3 regions of the Solibacillus sp. genome follow, and region 2 is predicted to be linked to each of the others. Evidence: predicted binding sites of a transcription regulator. Region 2 holds the regulator's gene; each other region holds the start of a gene.
The links. The regulator LexA, encoded in region 2, represses DNA repair genes until DNA is damaged. The targets are predictions, from matches to a motif close to CGAACATATGTTCG.
Positions count from the first base shown of each region.

Region 1: a site for LexA is predicted at 2,474-2,487, ahead of recA (recombinase RecA). Genes of this name have one in related genera too.
Region 3: a site for LexA is predicted at 2,171-2,184, ahead of parE (DNA topoisomerase IV subunit B). Genes of this name have one in related genera too.

Region 1 covers NZ_JBELZM010000001.1:267,419-273,061, forward strand. Annotated here, with positions in the region: gene ABS917_RS01320 (helix-turn-helix domain-containing protein) at 1-218, shown strand, start outside; gene pgsA (CDP-diacylglycerol--glycerol-3-phosphate 3-phosphatidyltransferase) at 265-843, shown strand; gene ABS917_RS01330 (competence/damage-inducible protein A) at 1,143-2,402, shown strand; gene recA (recombinase RecA) at 2,569-3,639, shown strand; gene rny (ribonuclease Y) at 4,422-5,643, shown strand, end outside.
Region 2 covers NZ_JBELZM010000002.1:196,194-201,836, forward strand. Annotated here, with positions in the region: gene glnA (type I glutamate--ammonia ligase) at 1-148, shown strand, start outside; gene ABS917_RS03090 (gamma-type small acid-soluble spore protein) at 271-687, opposite strand; gene ABS917_RS03095 (DNA alkylation repair protein) at 963-1,670, shown strand; gene ABS917_RS03100 (5' nucleotidase, NT5C type) at 1,749-2,294, shown strand; gene ABS917_RS03105 (gamma-glutamyl-gamma-aminobutyrate hydrolase family protein) at 2,410-3,105, shown strand; gene lexA (transcriptional repressor LexA) at 3,190-3,813, opposite strand; gene yneA (cell division suppressor protein YneA) at 3,974-4,321, shown strand; gene ABS917_RS03120 (YneB family resolvase-like protein) at 4,308-4,964, shown strand; gene ABS917_RS03125 (DUF896 domain-containing protein) at 5,029-5,265, shown strand; gene tkt (transketolase) at 5,405-5,643, shown strand, end outside.
Region 3 covers NZ_JBELZM010000014.1:26,342-31,984, reverse strand. Annotated here, with positions in the region: gene parC (DNA topoisomerase IV subunit A) at 1-176, opposite strand, end outside; gene parE (DNA topoisomerase IV subunit B) at 176-2,149, opposite strand; gene plsY (glycerol-3-phosphate 1-O-acyltransferase PlsY) at 2,454-3,056, shown strand; gene ABS917_RS13775 (HesB/YadR/YfhF family protein) at 3,167-3,457, shown strand; gene ABS917_RS13770 (YczE/YyaS/YitT family protein) at 3,604-4,230, shown strand; gene ABS917_RS13765 (ABC transporter ATP-binding protein) at 4,359-5,129, shown strand; gene metA (homoserine O-acetyltransferase MetA) at 5,179-5,643, opposite strand, start outside.

The DNA of each region.
Region 1 (5,643 bases), on a different contig from region 2:
TCCGAAACGAACAACAGCAGGAGCAAGTAAATGCAACGGTTTATAATGCTGGAGATATCGTAGAAAATGATTCAACTGCAGATGGCTATGCAAGAATTCGTTTAGGGAATTCAAAAGTGGCTAAAGTATATGTAAATGATGTAGAATTGACATACGCACAAGATCGTATGACGCAAAATATCATTTTAAAATTAGTGAATGAAGGACAAGGAGAGTAGTCATCTTAAAAGATGGCTCTTTTCTTTAGACGAAAGGTGTTAACAAATGAACATTCCAAATAAGATTACAGTCTCGCGCATTTTATTGATCCCACTATTTGTGATTGTAATGATGTTTGATTTCGGTTGGGGAAATATGACGCTGTTTGGCGCGGAAATGCAAGTGAACTATTTTGTCGGGGCACTGATATTTATTTTCGCTTCTGCAACGGACTGGGTAGATGGCTATTATGCCCGCAAATATAATCTAGTGACGAACTTAGGGAAGTTTTTGGACCCGCTTGCAGACAAGCTGCTCGTTTCCGCTGCCTTTATTTTATTGGTGGAAATCGACTTGGCACCTGCATGGATTGTCATTATCATTATTTCGCGTGAGTTCGCGGTAACGGGACTTCGATTAATTTTAGCAGGACAAGGGGAAGTCGTAGCGGCGAACCAGCTTGGTAAAATTAAAACTTGGGCTCAAATCGTGGCGATTTCTGCATTAATTTTACACAATACGATTTTTACATTAGTTGGCATACCTTTTGATATGATTATGCTTTATGTAGCATTATTCTTTACAGTATGGTCTGGATGGGATTATTTCTATTTAAACCGTCGTGCATTATTGGATTCAAAATAAATAAAATTTCTAAAACTAGGTTAGAATTTCTTTTAGGATAGGTAATAGTAATAAGTATCCATAAAAGATAGAACAGGACTCGTGCATGAGAGGAATGTTTTTCTAATCTAGTTTTCTTTATTCTTACAGCAGTTGCCAAAACAACTGCTGTAAAAAAAGCCTCTGGCAGATGTCACAGATTTTCTTAAGGAAAGGAAGTCAGCCTACAACGGTTGCTTCGTGCGACAACGGCTGACTGACCCACATCCTGTGGGCCTGAATTACGCCAAGGTGAAATTGATCTATAGGGGGTTTTAGGAATGAATGCAGAAATTATAGCGGTAGGATCGGAATTACTATTAGGACAAATCGCCAACACGAACGCAAAATTTATATCGAGCCAGCTTTCTGAACTTGGCATTAATGTTTATTATCATACAGTTGTAGGGGATAACGAGGCGAGGCTTTTAGAGGCGATCAAAATTGCGGAACAGCGTGCGGATATTATAATCTTCTCAGGTGGTCTAGGTCCGACAAAGGATGATTTAACGAAGGAAGCGATTGCGAAGCATTTAAATCGTACGTTAGTGTTTGATGAAACGGCGCTGTTTGCAATTGAAGAATTCTTCTCGAAGCAAAGACGACCGATGACGGAAAACAACCGGAAACAGGCGCTTGTACTGGATGGCTGTGATGTATTGCTGAACCAGCACGGTATGGCACCGGGAATGTTTTTGGAGGAAAATGACCGTATTTATATTTTACTGCCAGGTCCGCCGAAAGAGCTTGAGCCGATGTTCCAATATGAAACGAAGCCGAAACTTGCGGCGCTTCTGCATGACGGCGGCGTTATTTTATCGCATGTACTACGTTTTTACGGTATCGGCGAAGCAGATCTGGAAACCCGCATACAGAACATTTTGGATGAACAGACAAATCCAACCGTTGCCCCGCTTGCTTCAGATGGTGAAGTAACATTGCGCATTACGGCAAAAGCGCAAAACGAGCCACAGGCATTCCGTCTTATTGAATTGAAGAAACGTGAAATTCTCGATATTGTCGGAGAATACTATTACGGGGTAAATGATGAATCATTAGGATTCAAGCTTGTACAAATGCTTCTTGAGAATGAGTTAACGGTTTCCGCTGCCGAAAGTTTAACGGCCGGTCTGTTCCAGTCGGAGCTGGCGGAAGTTCCAGGTGTCGGGTCCGCATTAATCGGCGGTGTCGTAACGTATACGAAAGAAGCGAAAATCCAACACCTCGGTATTTCCGGTGACCTGCTTGATGAATATGGTATCGTCAGCAGTGAATGTGCTGCCGCAATGGCGACACAAGTCCGTGAAAAGTTCGGTACAGATATCGGTGTCGGGCTGACGGGTGCAGCAGGACCAGGCGATCACGACGGACAGCCTGCAGGATCAATCTGGGTTGGTATTAAGATTGGCGACACAGAGCCATTAACGTACCGACTGCAGTTAACCGGCTCAAGAAATACAAACCGGATTCGCGCGGTGAAGTTTACGTTCAGCTATTTAATGAGAGAATTAGCGAATCAAGGTTACAAAAAGCTGATTTAATTGTCGGTTTCTTTTGATAAAGGCGATTTGATTACTGATTTAAAGGTATTTAGAAACATTCAAAGAAAAAGCGAAAATATGTTCGCTTTTTTCTTGAATGTTATCTCATTAGCAAGTATAATAGAGACATAAGTTAAATAAAGCTTTTTCTTAAGGAGGAAATAGTTTGAGCGATCGTAAAGCAGCATTAGATATGGCGTTAAAACAAATAGAAAAACAATTCGGTAAAGGTTCTGTCATGAAGTTAGGTGAGAACTCGAACAACAAAATCGATACAACTTCATCAGGTTCTATCGCAATTGATGCAGCATTAGGTATAGGCGGATACCCGCGCGGACGTATTGTAGAAGTTTACGGACCAGAATCATCTGGTAAAACAACAGTTACATTACATGCCATTGCAGAAATACAGGCTAACGGCGGTACAGCAGCATTTATCGATGCTGAGCACGCACTTGACCCGGTATATGCACAAAAATTGGGTGTTAACATTGACGAATTATTATTATCACAGCCGGATACAGGTGAACAAGCACTTGAAATCGCGGAAGCATTAGTACGTTCTGGTGCGATCGATATTATCGTAATCGACTCTGTAGCAGCATTAGTACCAAAAGCAGAGATCGAAGGCGAAATGGGTGACTCGCACATGGGTCTTCAAGCACGTCTAATGTCTCAGGCATTACGTAAATTATCAGGTGTTATCAACAAATCGAATACGCTTGCTATTTTCATCAACCAAGTACGTGAAAAAATCGGTGTTATGTTCGGTAACCCGGAAACAACTACAGGTGGACGTGCCCTTAAATTCTACTCTTCTATCCGTTTAGAAGTGCGTCGTGGTGAAGCGATTAAGCAAGGTACAGAAATTATCGGTAACAAAACGAAAATCAAAGTTGTAAAAAATAAAGTAGCGCCACCATTCCGTACAGCGGAAGTTGATATTATGTACGGTGAAGGGATTTCAAAAGAAGGTGAAATCGTCGACATCGGTGCAGAACTGGACATCATCCAGAAGAGCGGTTCTTGGTATTCTTACAACAGCGAACGAATTGGCCAAGGTCGTGAAAATGTAAAACAATTCTTCAAAGAAAACCCTGCAATGAAAGAAGAAGTAACAGAAAAAATTCGTCAACACTTCGGTATCGGCGAACTAGGCTACACAATCGGCGCCAACGATACAACTGACGAAGAAGAACTGGACGAACTAGAATTATTCGAAGACGAAAAAGAATAATGTTACAGACCCAAGCGAAGTAGTTTGCTTGGGTTTTTGTATTTGTTGGGGGTATGGATGGGGGAGCTGTTTAGGTATAGGGGCGCGGACTTTGGTCAAAGTACCTGCGGGTGAGGTAATCTGTGATTTTATTAGAACAAACATGGGGTTTATTAGAAGAAGTCTGAGTGATATTAGAAGATTAGGAGCAGATAATAGAAGATGGGACGGACTTGGCCCATTTTGACTGAATTTTGCTAGAGAAATTCGGTGAAAAAGTACAGCAAGAACTTTAATTAGAACAAACTTTACGATATTAGAAAATCTCCACCTGATATTAGAAGATTTGAAGACGATATTTGAAATTCGGGACCACTTATTAGAAGAAGTGCTGAATATATTAGAAAATCGAAAGTTTATTAGCACAATTAAAAATATATTAGAACATTTTATAATTTATTAGAACTTCCAGCGGCCAGCCCCGCCTCAATTGGGTATCTCCTGGAAAATTAGGGTATACTAGAACAACAGGGCCCGGGTACTCTATACTATGATACCGAACCCTATTTAGAAAATTTTAGGGTATACTAAACCTATCGCTTCTACCAATACAACTCACCCAAAAAATATAAAAAACCCCATAAACCATGGCTATTCTTGACATACCTAATTTTGAACTATACAATTAAAATGTATAATTTCTAAATTTTGAAATGAATAGGCGGTATGTTTGAACAATTCAGATATATTTAGCCGAATAAGAGAACATCAGACATATATAGGCATAGGAGGGAAACGATATTATGGAAATGATACTCCCTGCTTTGCTAGGATTCGCTGTCGGTGTCGCTGTTATCTATTTCTACATGAAAAACGTGAATGAATCAAAAGTGACTGGTGCAAAGCATGTTGCCGAACAAATCGTGGAAGACGCGAAACGTGAAGCAGATGCACTTAAAAAGGAAGCACTGCTTGAAGCAAAGGATGAAACTCACAAATTTCGAACTGAAGCGGAAAATGACATTCGTGACCGTCGTGGAGAGCTTCAGAAACAAGAGAACCGTTTATTGCAAAGAGAAGAAAACCTTGACCGCAAAGATGATACTCTGAACAAAAGAGAGATAAGCTTAGAGCGTAAAGAAGAAGCTCTGGCTAGCAGACAACAGCATATTGAACAGATGGAAAGCAAAGTAGAACAACTTGTTGCAAGTCAAAAAACTGAGCTTGAGCGCATTGCAGCTCTGACGCGCGAAGAAGCGAAAGAGGTTATCTTGAAGGAAGTTGAAAACGAACTTTCTACAGATATCGCTGTAATGACGAAAGAATCAGAATTGCGTGCAAAAGAAGAATCAGACAAAAAGGCTCGAGAAATTTTATCACTTGCATTACAACGCTTTGCAGCCGACCATGTTGCAGAAACAACAGTTTCCGTTGTAAATCTGCCAAATGATGAGATGAAAGGCCGCATCATTGGTCGTGAAGGCCGTAACATTCGTACTTTAGAGACGCTTACAGGTATCGATCTGATTATTGATGATACGCCTGAAGCAGTTATTTTATCCGGCTTTGATCCGATCCGCCGTGAAACAGCTCGTCTTGCATTGGAAAAACTAGTTCAAGATGGTCGTATTCACCCCGCACGTATCGAAGAAATGGTAGAAAAATCTCGCCGTGAAGTGGATGAGCAAATCCGTGAAACGGGTGAGCAAACAACATTCGAAGTAGGTATTCATAACCTGCATCCGGATTTAATGAAGATCCTTGGTCGTATGAAATACCGTACAAGCTATGGTCAAAATGTGTTGAAACATTCAATCGAAGTAGCCCACTTAGCAGGATTACTTGCAGCTGAACTAGGTGAAGATGTGACATTAGCGCGTCGTGCAGGTTTACTGCATGATATCGGTAAAGCAATTGACCATGAAGTCGAAGGAAGCCACGTTGAAATTGGTGTGGAACTGGCAACGAAGTATAAAGAACATCCAGTTGTTATTAACTCAATTGCATCCCACCACGGTGACACAG
Region 2 (5,643 bases):
AAACTTACTTGCAAAAGATGAAGTTGTTCAACGAGCATTAGGCAACCATATCTATGCTAACTTTAAAGAAGCAAAAGAAATCGAATTCGACATGTACCGTTCGACTGTCCATCAGTGGGAACGCGACCAATATATGAAAATGTACTAAGAAAAAGCGCTGGAGCTTAAAATTCCGGCGCTTTTTTATGTATACATAATTGTTAATAGTTATAACCAAAATAATTGCTGGAACTGAAAAAACCGGCAATAAAAATTGCCGGTTCAATATTTTTATTTATTGCCGTTTTGGAATTTGTTCTTACCAAATTGACCAGAAGCCTGTTGTTTTTTAGCTTCGGCCTGCTGGTTTTGCTGTTTCACTTGGTTAACATCTGTTTCCATGCCAAACTCTGCGCTCATTGAAGAAAGCTTTTTCTGTAAACCGCTGTTTGCGAACAATCCAGAAGATTGCTGCTTTTTGGCTTCAGCTTGCTGGTTTTGCTGCTTCACTTGGTTAACATTTGTTTCCATACCAAACTCGGCTTTCATTGAATTCGGTTTTTTCTGTAAACCACTGTTTGCAAACGCACCGGAAGCTTGTTGCTTTTTAGCTTCAGCTTTTTGGTTTTGCTGCATTACTTGATTAACGTCCGTTTCCATACCAAATTCGACGTTTTTATTATTGATGTTGTTTTTATTTTTTGACATCAATATCACCTCCTGAGATTATTCTGTTCAGAGGTTGTTTTATTATTCGGTGAAATAATTTGCCAATTTTTTTAATAAATTTAAAAGTGGAGGGTAACAATAAAAGGACAATGAAACTGGAGTGTTTGTCACGTATATATCCTGATCCTGTAAATGCAATTTAAAATGAATTTTATACTTATAAAGCTAATTACTGAGAAAAAGGCTAGGTATGTCGATCGGTTAAACCATATAATAGTAAGAGACAAATACTTTAATAATATAAGGAGGAAATTATGAAACTCGATACAATGATGCAAGAGTTAGAAGCACTGGGCAAAGAGCGTACAAAAAAGATTTATATGTCCAATGGTGCAAAGGAGCCGGTTTTCGGTGTAACGATTGGCTCGATGAAACCGTATGTAAAACAAATAAAGATAGATCAGGAACTGGCTGAACAGCTCTATGCCACAGGCAACTATGATGCTATGTATTTTGCAGGAATCATTGCGGATCCGAAAGCTATGACTGAGGAAGATTATGACCGCTGGATGGATCAGGCCTATTTCTATATGATTTCCGATTATGTTGTTGCAGTGACATTGGCGGAATCCGATATTGCGCAAGAAGTAAGCGATAAATGGATTGCCAGTGGTGAGGACCTGAAAATGTCGGCAGGCTGGCATTGTTACTGCTGGCTTCTCGGAAATCGTAAAGATGAGGAATTTTCAAAGGAAAAGTTAATGGATATGCTTGAGTATGTAAAACACAATATCCTTCAAGCACCTCAGCGTACTCAGGTGGCAATGAATAATTTTGTCATGACTGTCGGTGTTTCATTTAAACCTTTACATATTGAAGCTGTGCAAATTGCCAATGAAATCGGACCAATTGAAACGAAACGTGAAGGGAAAAAACCGGGTCTGCTTCATGCATTTGCGGAAATTGAAAAACAGGTGGAAAAAGGGCGAATCGGTTTTAAACGTAAATATGTACGTTGTTAATTGTAAAGAGTTAAACCTTGTTTTTTAACAATACAATTGTATAAACTAAAATCAGGAAATTTCAAGGAGGCTTATTACATGAAAAAAAGTATTGCTATCGATATGGATCAGGTGCTAGCAGATTTTTATTCGAAATTACGTGTTACGTATAACGAGAATTTCGGAACAAATTTTACAGATGAAGAGTTTCTTATGACGACACAGCGTGATTTGCCTCGAGAAGATGCAAAAAAATTATTTGCTTTATTAAATGAGCCTGACTATTTCAGAGATTTAAAAGTACTGGATGGAGATGCAATTGAAGTCATTCAGGAACTGCAGGAGCATTATGAAATTTTTATTGCGACAGCTGCAATGGATGTACCGGGTTCATTTACAGCGAAATACGATTGGCTGATGGAGCATTTACCCTTTATTAAAACACAGAACATTGTGTTTTGCGGAAATAAAGCTGTAATACATACCGATTATTTAATTGATGACAGCCCACGCCAGCTTGCAGCATTTAAAGGAACGGGCATATTGTATTCGATGCCGTACAATCGATCAGAAGAATGTTTCATACGTGTTCAGAACTGGAAAGAAATAAAACAGTATTTTATAAAACAAATGGAAATTGTATAAAAATAAAGGGTTGCGGTTGTGCAATCCTTTTTTATTTTTTGTAGTCATTTAGTATAACGAAATAGTATAATTTAAATTATTGGAATTATCTACAAACTATAAGGGGATAAAAAGAATGAAACCGATTATTGGATTAACAATGTATGATTTTGACAAGAAATTGGATATTAACAACGCATATTTAACTTCCATTGAACAAGCTGGAGGTATTCCGATTTGTATACCGAATGCTACAGAAGAAAACGTAGATGCATTATTAAATCTAATTGATGGCCTCGTATTAATTGGTGGAGCGGATATAGATCCGTTGTTGTTTAATGAAGAGCCGCACCGTCATATCGGAAGTGTTGTACGAAAGCGGGATGACAGCGATCTTTTATTAATGAATGAAGCCTTTAAAAGACAAATGCCTGTTCTCGGTATTTGCCGCGGACAACAGATTATGAATGTCGCATTTGGGGGGACGATCATTCAGGATATACCATCACAAGTAGAAAACACAATTTTACATAAACAAACTTCAAAGCGCGGGGAATTGGCACATACCGTTGAAGTAAAAACACCAAAATTTAAAGAAATATTTAAAGAAGACTCATTTCGTGTAAATACATTTCACCATCAATCGGTTGGAAATCTCGGGGAAGGGCTCGTTGTTTCGGCTGTCGCTAAGGACGGCATCATTGAAGGGATTGAACATGAATCGCATCCATATTGTGTCGCGGTGCAATGGCATCCGGAAGAATTGGCTCCAAACGGGGATGTATATGCACAGCGCTTATTTAACAGTTTTGTAGAAGCATGCAATAAATAAATATAGGCTCAGTCATTCGCGGCTGGGCTTTTTGTTTTAAAAATAAAAAGCTTGCCGATTATATTAGAATGGCAAGCTTAATAATTAATGGATATTTCGATAGAGGCCGACTACTTTACCTAAAATAGAAACTTGGTTGACAATGATTGGCTCCATTGAGCTATTCTCAGGCTGTAGACGGAAATGAGTTTTTTCTTTGTAAAAGCGCTTGACAGTCGCTTCATCGTCTTCCGTCATTGCTACGACAATCTCTCCATTGTTCGCAGTAGACGTTTTTTTAACGATAACATAATCCCCATTTAAAATACCGGCTTCAATCATGGATTCTCCCATAATTTCAAGCATAAACAATTCCTCTTCCGGTGAGCCGTAAGCATCCGGCAACGGGAAATATTCCTGAATATCCTCGATTGCGGAAATAGGCAGACCAGCTGTAACTTTACCGATCAACGGAACATGAATGACACCTTGTTTCGCAATGTTCATCTCTTCCTGGTCCAATATTTCAATGGCACGCGGCTTTGTAGGATCACGACGGATAAGCCCTTTACTTTCTAAACGAGCTAAATGCCCGTGGACAGTTGAACTGGAAGCTAAACCTACTGCTTCTCCAATTTCGCGAACTGATGGCGGATAGCCTTTAGAACGAACTTCCTCTTTTATAAAAGTTAGAATAGCTTGCTGCCGCTTTGAAATTTTTTGTGTCAACTAACTCACCTCTTTATCATGCTATTTTTCTTAAAGTAAGTATAGCAGTATGCGAACACGAATGCAAACATAAGTTCGAAAAAACGGTTGACAAAAACATATGTTCGTATTATTATGAGAACAAATATTCCGAACATACATTCGAAAGAGGGTTTTTCTAATGAAAAGAATTAAATTAAATGGCTTCACATCAATGTTTCTACTATTCTCTATACTTATGATTGCTTTATTCATGATGCAGGATGATAAAATTGAATTATACGAACACGTAAGCATAGAGCACGGTGATACTTTATGGTCGTTGGCAGAACAATATCGTGGTAAAATGGCTAAGCATGATTGGATCAATGAAGTAAAAAAGGAAAACGGAATGCTGGATGAAAAAGTTGTTTTAGGACAAGTATTGGTTGTACCTGTAGAAAAAGATTCACAATACATTGCTCAGCTGAATGAATCCTCCGATATGCAATCGATTAAAGTAGCGAGAGGGAACAATGATAAAAACTAAAGCAGTAATTTATTGCCGTGTCAGTACGGATAAAAATACTCAGGAAACATCACTAGTGCGTCAGCAGGAAGAACTGACAAAATATGCAAAAACATTCGGCTATAAAGATGTGGAGATTTTCATGGATCAGCATAGTGGATATGATGTCGATCGAGACGGATTGCTCGATATGCTTGACTATATGAAAGAGTACGGTATTAAAGCATTATTTGTACAGGACGAGACACGTTTAGGTCGAGGAAATGCCCGTATGGCAGTGCTTCACCTACTGCAAAAATATGAAGCGACAGTATATACATTAAACGATGCAGGTCCAGTCATATTAAACGAAATGGATACAATGCTGCTTGAAATTTTGGCGATTGTAGAAGAATATCAGCGCCGTATGCATAATGCAAAAATCCGCCGGGGAATGCGCCGCGCTGTAGAAAATGGCTACCAGCCGCAAAATAATTTAAAAAATCGTGGCAATATTGAAGGGCGTGAACGAAAAGAAGTGCCTGTCGAAGAAATTGTTCAGCTTCGCCAGAAAGGTTTAACATTTGCGGAAATTGCTACGACTTTGTCGGGTTTGGGAATTTCTATCAGTAAAGCGACCGTACATAGAAGATATATTGAATATATGGAGCGACTTGAAGAGTAAACACTTGTTTTCAAGTCGTTTTTTTTATACCTTTGTAGTAGGTAGGAAGAAAGGTGAGATTCAAATGTTATCAAAAGAAAAATTAGCTCGCATTAATGAGCTTTCTAAATTAGCGAGAGAAGGTAAATTGACTGAAGAGCAGGCGAAGGAACGTACAGCACTGCGCAAAGAATATTTAGATACTTTCCGTACTACAATGCGCGATACAATCGAGCATGTGAAAGTAATTGATGAAGAAGGCAATGATGTGACACCTGAAAAATTAAAACAAATTAAATCACAGAAGAAATTCTTAAACTAATTACATTTCATTAATATGTCACAATTAATATAAAGTATGACATATTTTACGGGACGTTTTTAGAAATTATTGTTTTCTTGTGGAAATTTGTCTACACTATAAAATGTATAAATATCGTACGAGGAAAGGATGTCACATAATGACACAACAGATGGATCAGTTAGCAATTAACGCAATCCGTACACTATCAATTGACGCAATCGAAAAAGCAAATTCGGGTCACCCAGGTTTACCAATGGGTGCTGCACCTATGGCCTATACATTGTGGACGAAGCAATTACGTCACAATCCACAAAATCCTAATTGGTATAATCGCGACCGTTTTGTACTATCAGCTGGACATGGTTCCATGCTTTTATATAGTTTATTGCATCTAGG
Region 3 (5,643 bases), on a different contig from region 2:
TCAAAAGTATTACCTTCATGGAACATCGCATATAATATACGACGCTGTACAGGTTTTAACCCGTCACGCGTATCCGGTAATGCACGGTCTTGAATAATATATTTGGAATAGCGACCAAAACGGTCACCCATAACTTCTTCTAATGGCAGATCTTGAAATTTTTCTACAAAACTCATTATTCGTTAACCTCCTCATGCTGGATGAATTCATTTTCTAAAATGCTTGCATCCTCTTCCATGCCGAAGTTGACATTTGATTCGATCCATTTACGGCGGGGCTCAACTTTATCGCCCATCAGTGTTGTAATACGACGTTCTGCACGTGCACCATCTTCAATTTTCACACGGATTAATGTACGTGTTTCCGGATTCATCGTTGTATCCCAAAGCTGGTCGGCATTCATCTCACCTAAACCTTTATAGCGCTGAATAATATAGCCCTTGCCGATTTTTTTCGTTGCGGCACTCAGCTCCTGTTCTGTCCAGGCATACATAAGCTCCTGCTTTTTGCCTGACCCTTTCGATACTTTATAAAGAGGCGGTAACGCGATATACACTTTCCCTGCTTCAATGAGCGGACGCATATAACGGTAGAAGAATGTCAGCAATAACACTTGAATATGGGCACCGTCTGTATCGGCATCGGTCATGATGACAACTTTATCGTAAGCGGCATCTTCCACCGAGAAATCAGCTCCGACACCGGCACCGATCGTATGAATAATCGTTGCGATTTCTTCATTTTTCATAATATCCTGCAGCTTTGCCTTTTCGGTATTGATTACTTTACCGCGCAATGGCAAAATCGCCTGGAATGTACGGTCACGACCTTGCTTCGCCGAACCGCCCGCCGAATCACCCTCTACTAGGTATAATTCATTTCTGGAAGCATTTTTTGATTGTGCAGGTGTCAGCTTACCAGACAGAAGCGTACTCGATTTCTTCTTTTTTCCGTTACGGGCATCATCACGTGCTTTACGTGCAGCTTCACGCACTTGTTGGGCGCGAATTGCTTTACGTACTAAAGAAGCCGACAGCTCGGCGTTTTCTTCAAGTACATACATTAATTTCTCCGAAACAACGGTATCAACGGCAGAGCGTGCTTCAGATGTACCAAGCTTCCCTTTTGTCTGTCCTTCAAACTGCAGCAGATTTTCAGGAATACGTACGGAAACAATTGCTGTCAGGCCTTCACGAATATCGGTGCCTTCCAGGTTTTTATCTTTTTCTTTCAGCAACCCGATTTTGCGGGCGTATTCATTAAATACACGTGTCAGAGCTGTTTTGGCACCTGTTTCATGTGTACCGCCATCACGTGTACGGACATTGTTAACGAACGACAAAATCGTTTCGGAATAGCCGTCATTAAATTGCAGCGCGAACTCCACTTCAATTTCCTGAATAATGCCTTCTACATATTTAACCGGATGTAATACATCTTTTTCTTCGTTTAAGTATGTAACGAATGCTTCAATACCGCTTTCATAATAGAAAATTTCATGCTGTCCTTCACCCCGGGCATCGATTAGTTCAATTTTTAATCCTTTCAGTAAAAACGCAGATTCACGTAATCGTTCTGCCAATGTATCATAATTATATTTAACGACAGAAAAAATCGATGGATCTGGCAGGAAATGTACGAGTGTTCCTGTTTCCTTCGTTTTTCCGATCATATCAAGTGATGTAGCCGGTTTCCCGCCTTGTTCAAAGCGTTGGCGGTAAATTTGGCCATCACGATAAATTGTTACTTCCAAAAATGTTGATAAGGCGTTTACAACTGATGAACCAACACCATGTAAACCACCACTCGTTTTATAGCCGCCTTGTCCAAACTTTCCGCCTGCATGAAGGACGGTGAAAATAATTTCAGGGGTTGGTTTGCCCATTTTATGCATACCTGTTGGCATACCACGTCCATGGTCACGCACGCTAATACTGTTATCTTCATGAATCTTCACGATGATATGATGTCCAAATCCAGCAAGCGCTTCATCCACTGCATTGTCAACAATTTCATACACTAAGTGGTGAAGACCTCGACTATCTGTAGAACCAATATACATCCCTGGTCTTTTGCGTACGGCTTCTAAACCTTCTAATACTTGAATGGCATCTTCATTATACGAAATACCGGTTTGGTTTTTTACCAAATGTAATCCCCTCCAAAAATACAAACAAACGTTCTATTTACTACCTAATCGTACGCTCAAATATGCATGCTGTCAATGTTTAAAGGTACTGTTTTAGGCTTTGCAAAGATTAATTGTATCATCAAAAACGAACGTTTAAAAGCATATCCTTCAGCAGCAAACAATAAAATGTAACTTTTTCCCTGTTTTTTTGCGATGGACGAAAAAATAATACCTCTTTCCTTCTATTAAAAAACATTGTAAAATATTCAATACATACTATTAGTACCAAGTAGTAATTCTGAATTCGAAAGGAGCACAACACTTGATCAACGCGTTAATTATTATTTGTGCTTATTTAATCGGTTCCATTCCATCAGCATTATGGATTGGCAAAATTTTTCACAAAACGGATATTCGACAACAAGGCAGCGGCAATTTAGGAACGACCAATACATTTAGAGTATTAGGCAAAAAACCGGGCATCGCCGTATTGCTTATTGATATATTAAAAGGAACGGCTGCGGTATTGCTACCATTATTGCCGTTTTTCGCAGACAGCACTGTCCATCCCTTAATCTTGGGTGTAATTGCGGCTGCGGGCCATATGTTCCCGATTTTCGCTAGTTTCCGTGGAGGAAAAGCGGTTGCTACAAGCGGCGGTGTTATATTAGGCTATAATTTACCGTTATTTTTAATTTTAATCATTGTTTTTGTCATCGCCTTAAAGTTAACTAAAATGGTCAGCTTGTCATCTATGATTGTGTCCGCTGCAGCGGTTATTTATGTAATTGGTCATTGGATGATAACAGGTGAATATGCATTATTCATATTAGTTGTCGTTCTGGCAGGCTTCATTTTTTACCGTCACCGTGAAAATATTAAGCGGATTAAAGCCGGTACTGAACCGAAAATTAAAGGATTTTAAACTATTGACTGAAAGGGTTTCCCTTCAGTCTTTTTTTGTGCCTGAAATTCAGAACGCGAGCTTTGTAAGTTTTTTTTATTTACTGCATAATGGCAGTAGAGGTGAAATATATGGAAATCAAACTATCAGAAAAAGCACTTAATTGGTTTAAACAAGAGATGGAAGTAGAAAAAGGCGATTTTATTCGCTTTTATGCACGGTATGGAGGTTCTTCACCTTTTCATGAAGGGTTTTCGTTAGGCATGACACGGGAGCAGCCGCATGAAATAGGCACCGAAACGGTTGTGGATAATATTCATTTCTACATCGAAAAAACCGATGAATGGTTTTTTAATGGACATCATTTAGTTGTAGATGTCGCCGATTCGTCCGATGAATTAACTTATTCGTATGAAAAATAAAAGCCGTATCTCCGCTTCCTTATACGAACAATTTGCCGCTCAAAAAGTTCAAATGTTTCGAATTTATTGTAAATCCATTTTTGCCGATTCAATCGTTATAATGAGTAAGGATTATATCAAGGATTGATGAGGGATTACATGTGAAAGTGAAACAGGAATTTTATTGGCGCTGCGTATTTTTTATTGCAGGCATCATTGTTTTATCATTAGGCGTCGCATTGACGATTAAAGGACAAATACTTGGCGTTGGGTCATGGGATGTTCTTCATATCGGACTACAAAAAAACTTGGGCTTAACGGTCGGTATGTGGTCTATTATTTTAGGCTTGCTCATTCTGGCTGTTGATACGTTTTTCACGAAAAGATTGCCGAAAGTCGGAACTTATTTGGACATGTTCCTGACAGGGATTTTCATTGATATATTTTTGTTAGTATTACCGGATGCGAATACACTGTTAGAACAAACATTGGCGTTTGTTGTTGGCGTTGTCCTGCTCGGCTTCGGCTGCGGGATGTATATGGTCGCAAACCTCGGTGTAGGGCCCCGTGATACGTTGATGCTGCTGTTCGTGCATCGTCTTGGCTGGAGTGTCAACCGCGCACGTACGACAATGGAAGTAACAGTTGCTGTTTTAGGTTTTGTATTGGGTGGACCAGTCGGAGTCGGTACTGTATTTATGGCGTTCGGCTTAGGGCCTGTCGTACAATGGGCGCTCAAATGGAACGGAAAGCTGTTCCACCGCGCAGCAGGTGTCGAAAGTGTTGTTATATAAATAATGAGGAGAGCAAGCATCATGCGTTTGCTTTCTTTTTTTACGCCTAATTAAATTGTTACAATTTTCAAAAAATACTTTCGTAAGATTGGAAAAAAGTGCATAGTAGTATGTGGAGGTGTTTTTAAATGATACATATTGAAAATATCCATTTATATCGCAATGACAAAAAGATTTTAAACGATTTAAGCTGGCATGTACAAAAGGGACAGCATTGGGCCATTTTAGGGCTGAACGGCTCCGGTAAAACGACTTTGCTGAAAGTAATTAACGGCTATATTTGGCCAAATGAAGGAAACGTCCAAGTACTGGGTGAAACATATGGGAAGACATATATACCAAAACTGCGGACTCGGATCGGCTGGGTCAGCAATGCGATGATCGATAATTTCAACTGGCAGGATAATGCGATTGAAATCGTGCTCAGTGGAAAATTCGGTGCCCTTCGCCTGTTCAATGATGTGACGGAAGAAGAAATAGAACATGCTGTTTCGATTATGAAGCATTTTCACTGCGACCATTTAGCGAATAAATCATTCGAGCATTTGTCACAAGGTGAACGGCAGCGTGTTCAAATAGCAAGGGCCATTATGGCGGATTCGGAAATTTTGATATTGGATGAGCCGTGTGGCGGTCTGGACTTGATCGAACGGGAAAACTTGCTGCAAACGATTGAACAGATTGCAGAAGCAGAAAACGGCCCTACCCTTATTTATGTTACGCATCATGTAGAAGAAATACTTCCTTGTTTTAGCCATGTACTTTTAATGAAAGACGGAAAAAATGTCGAAGCCAATACACGCGAAGTTGTTTTAACTAACGAATTATTAAGCGATTTCTTCGGGCGGGAAATCAGTTTGCAGATCGAACGCGAACGTGCCTGGGTCGCAATTAAATAAACGAACCAGCAGGAGTCCATCTCTTGCTGGTTCGTTTCATTTATAAACATTAAATATGATATTCAATATTTTCATCGACGTAATGCCATTCATACGGTGTTTCTTGGTAAACGTAGTAGTTCAGCCAGTTGTAGAACAACAGATGAGAATGGGCACGCCAAACATTTTTCGGTGCCTGCAGCGGGTCGTTGTTCGGGAAATAGTTAATCGGAATTTCCGTATTGTCCGGATCCTTCTCAACATCGCGGAAGTACTCATCCGATAATGTCGTTGCATCATACTCCAAATGTCCTGTAATCATTATATGCTTATTGTTTTTCGATTGAACGATAAACACGCCCGCATCATCCGAATAGCTTAGTAAACGCAAGTCAGGGTGTGCCCTCACTTCATCAATCGAAACCGATGTATGGCGTGAATGAGGTGCCACATACTCATCACTGAAGCCCCTTACTAAATCTACTGTTAAATCCGTGATCACATGTGAATAAACACCGGAGCACTTTTTCGGCAA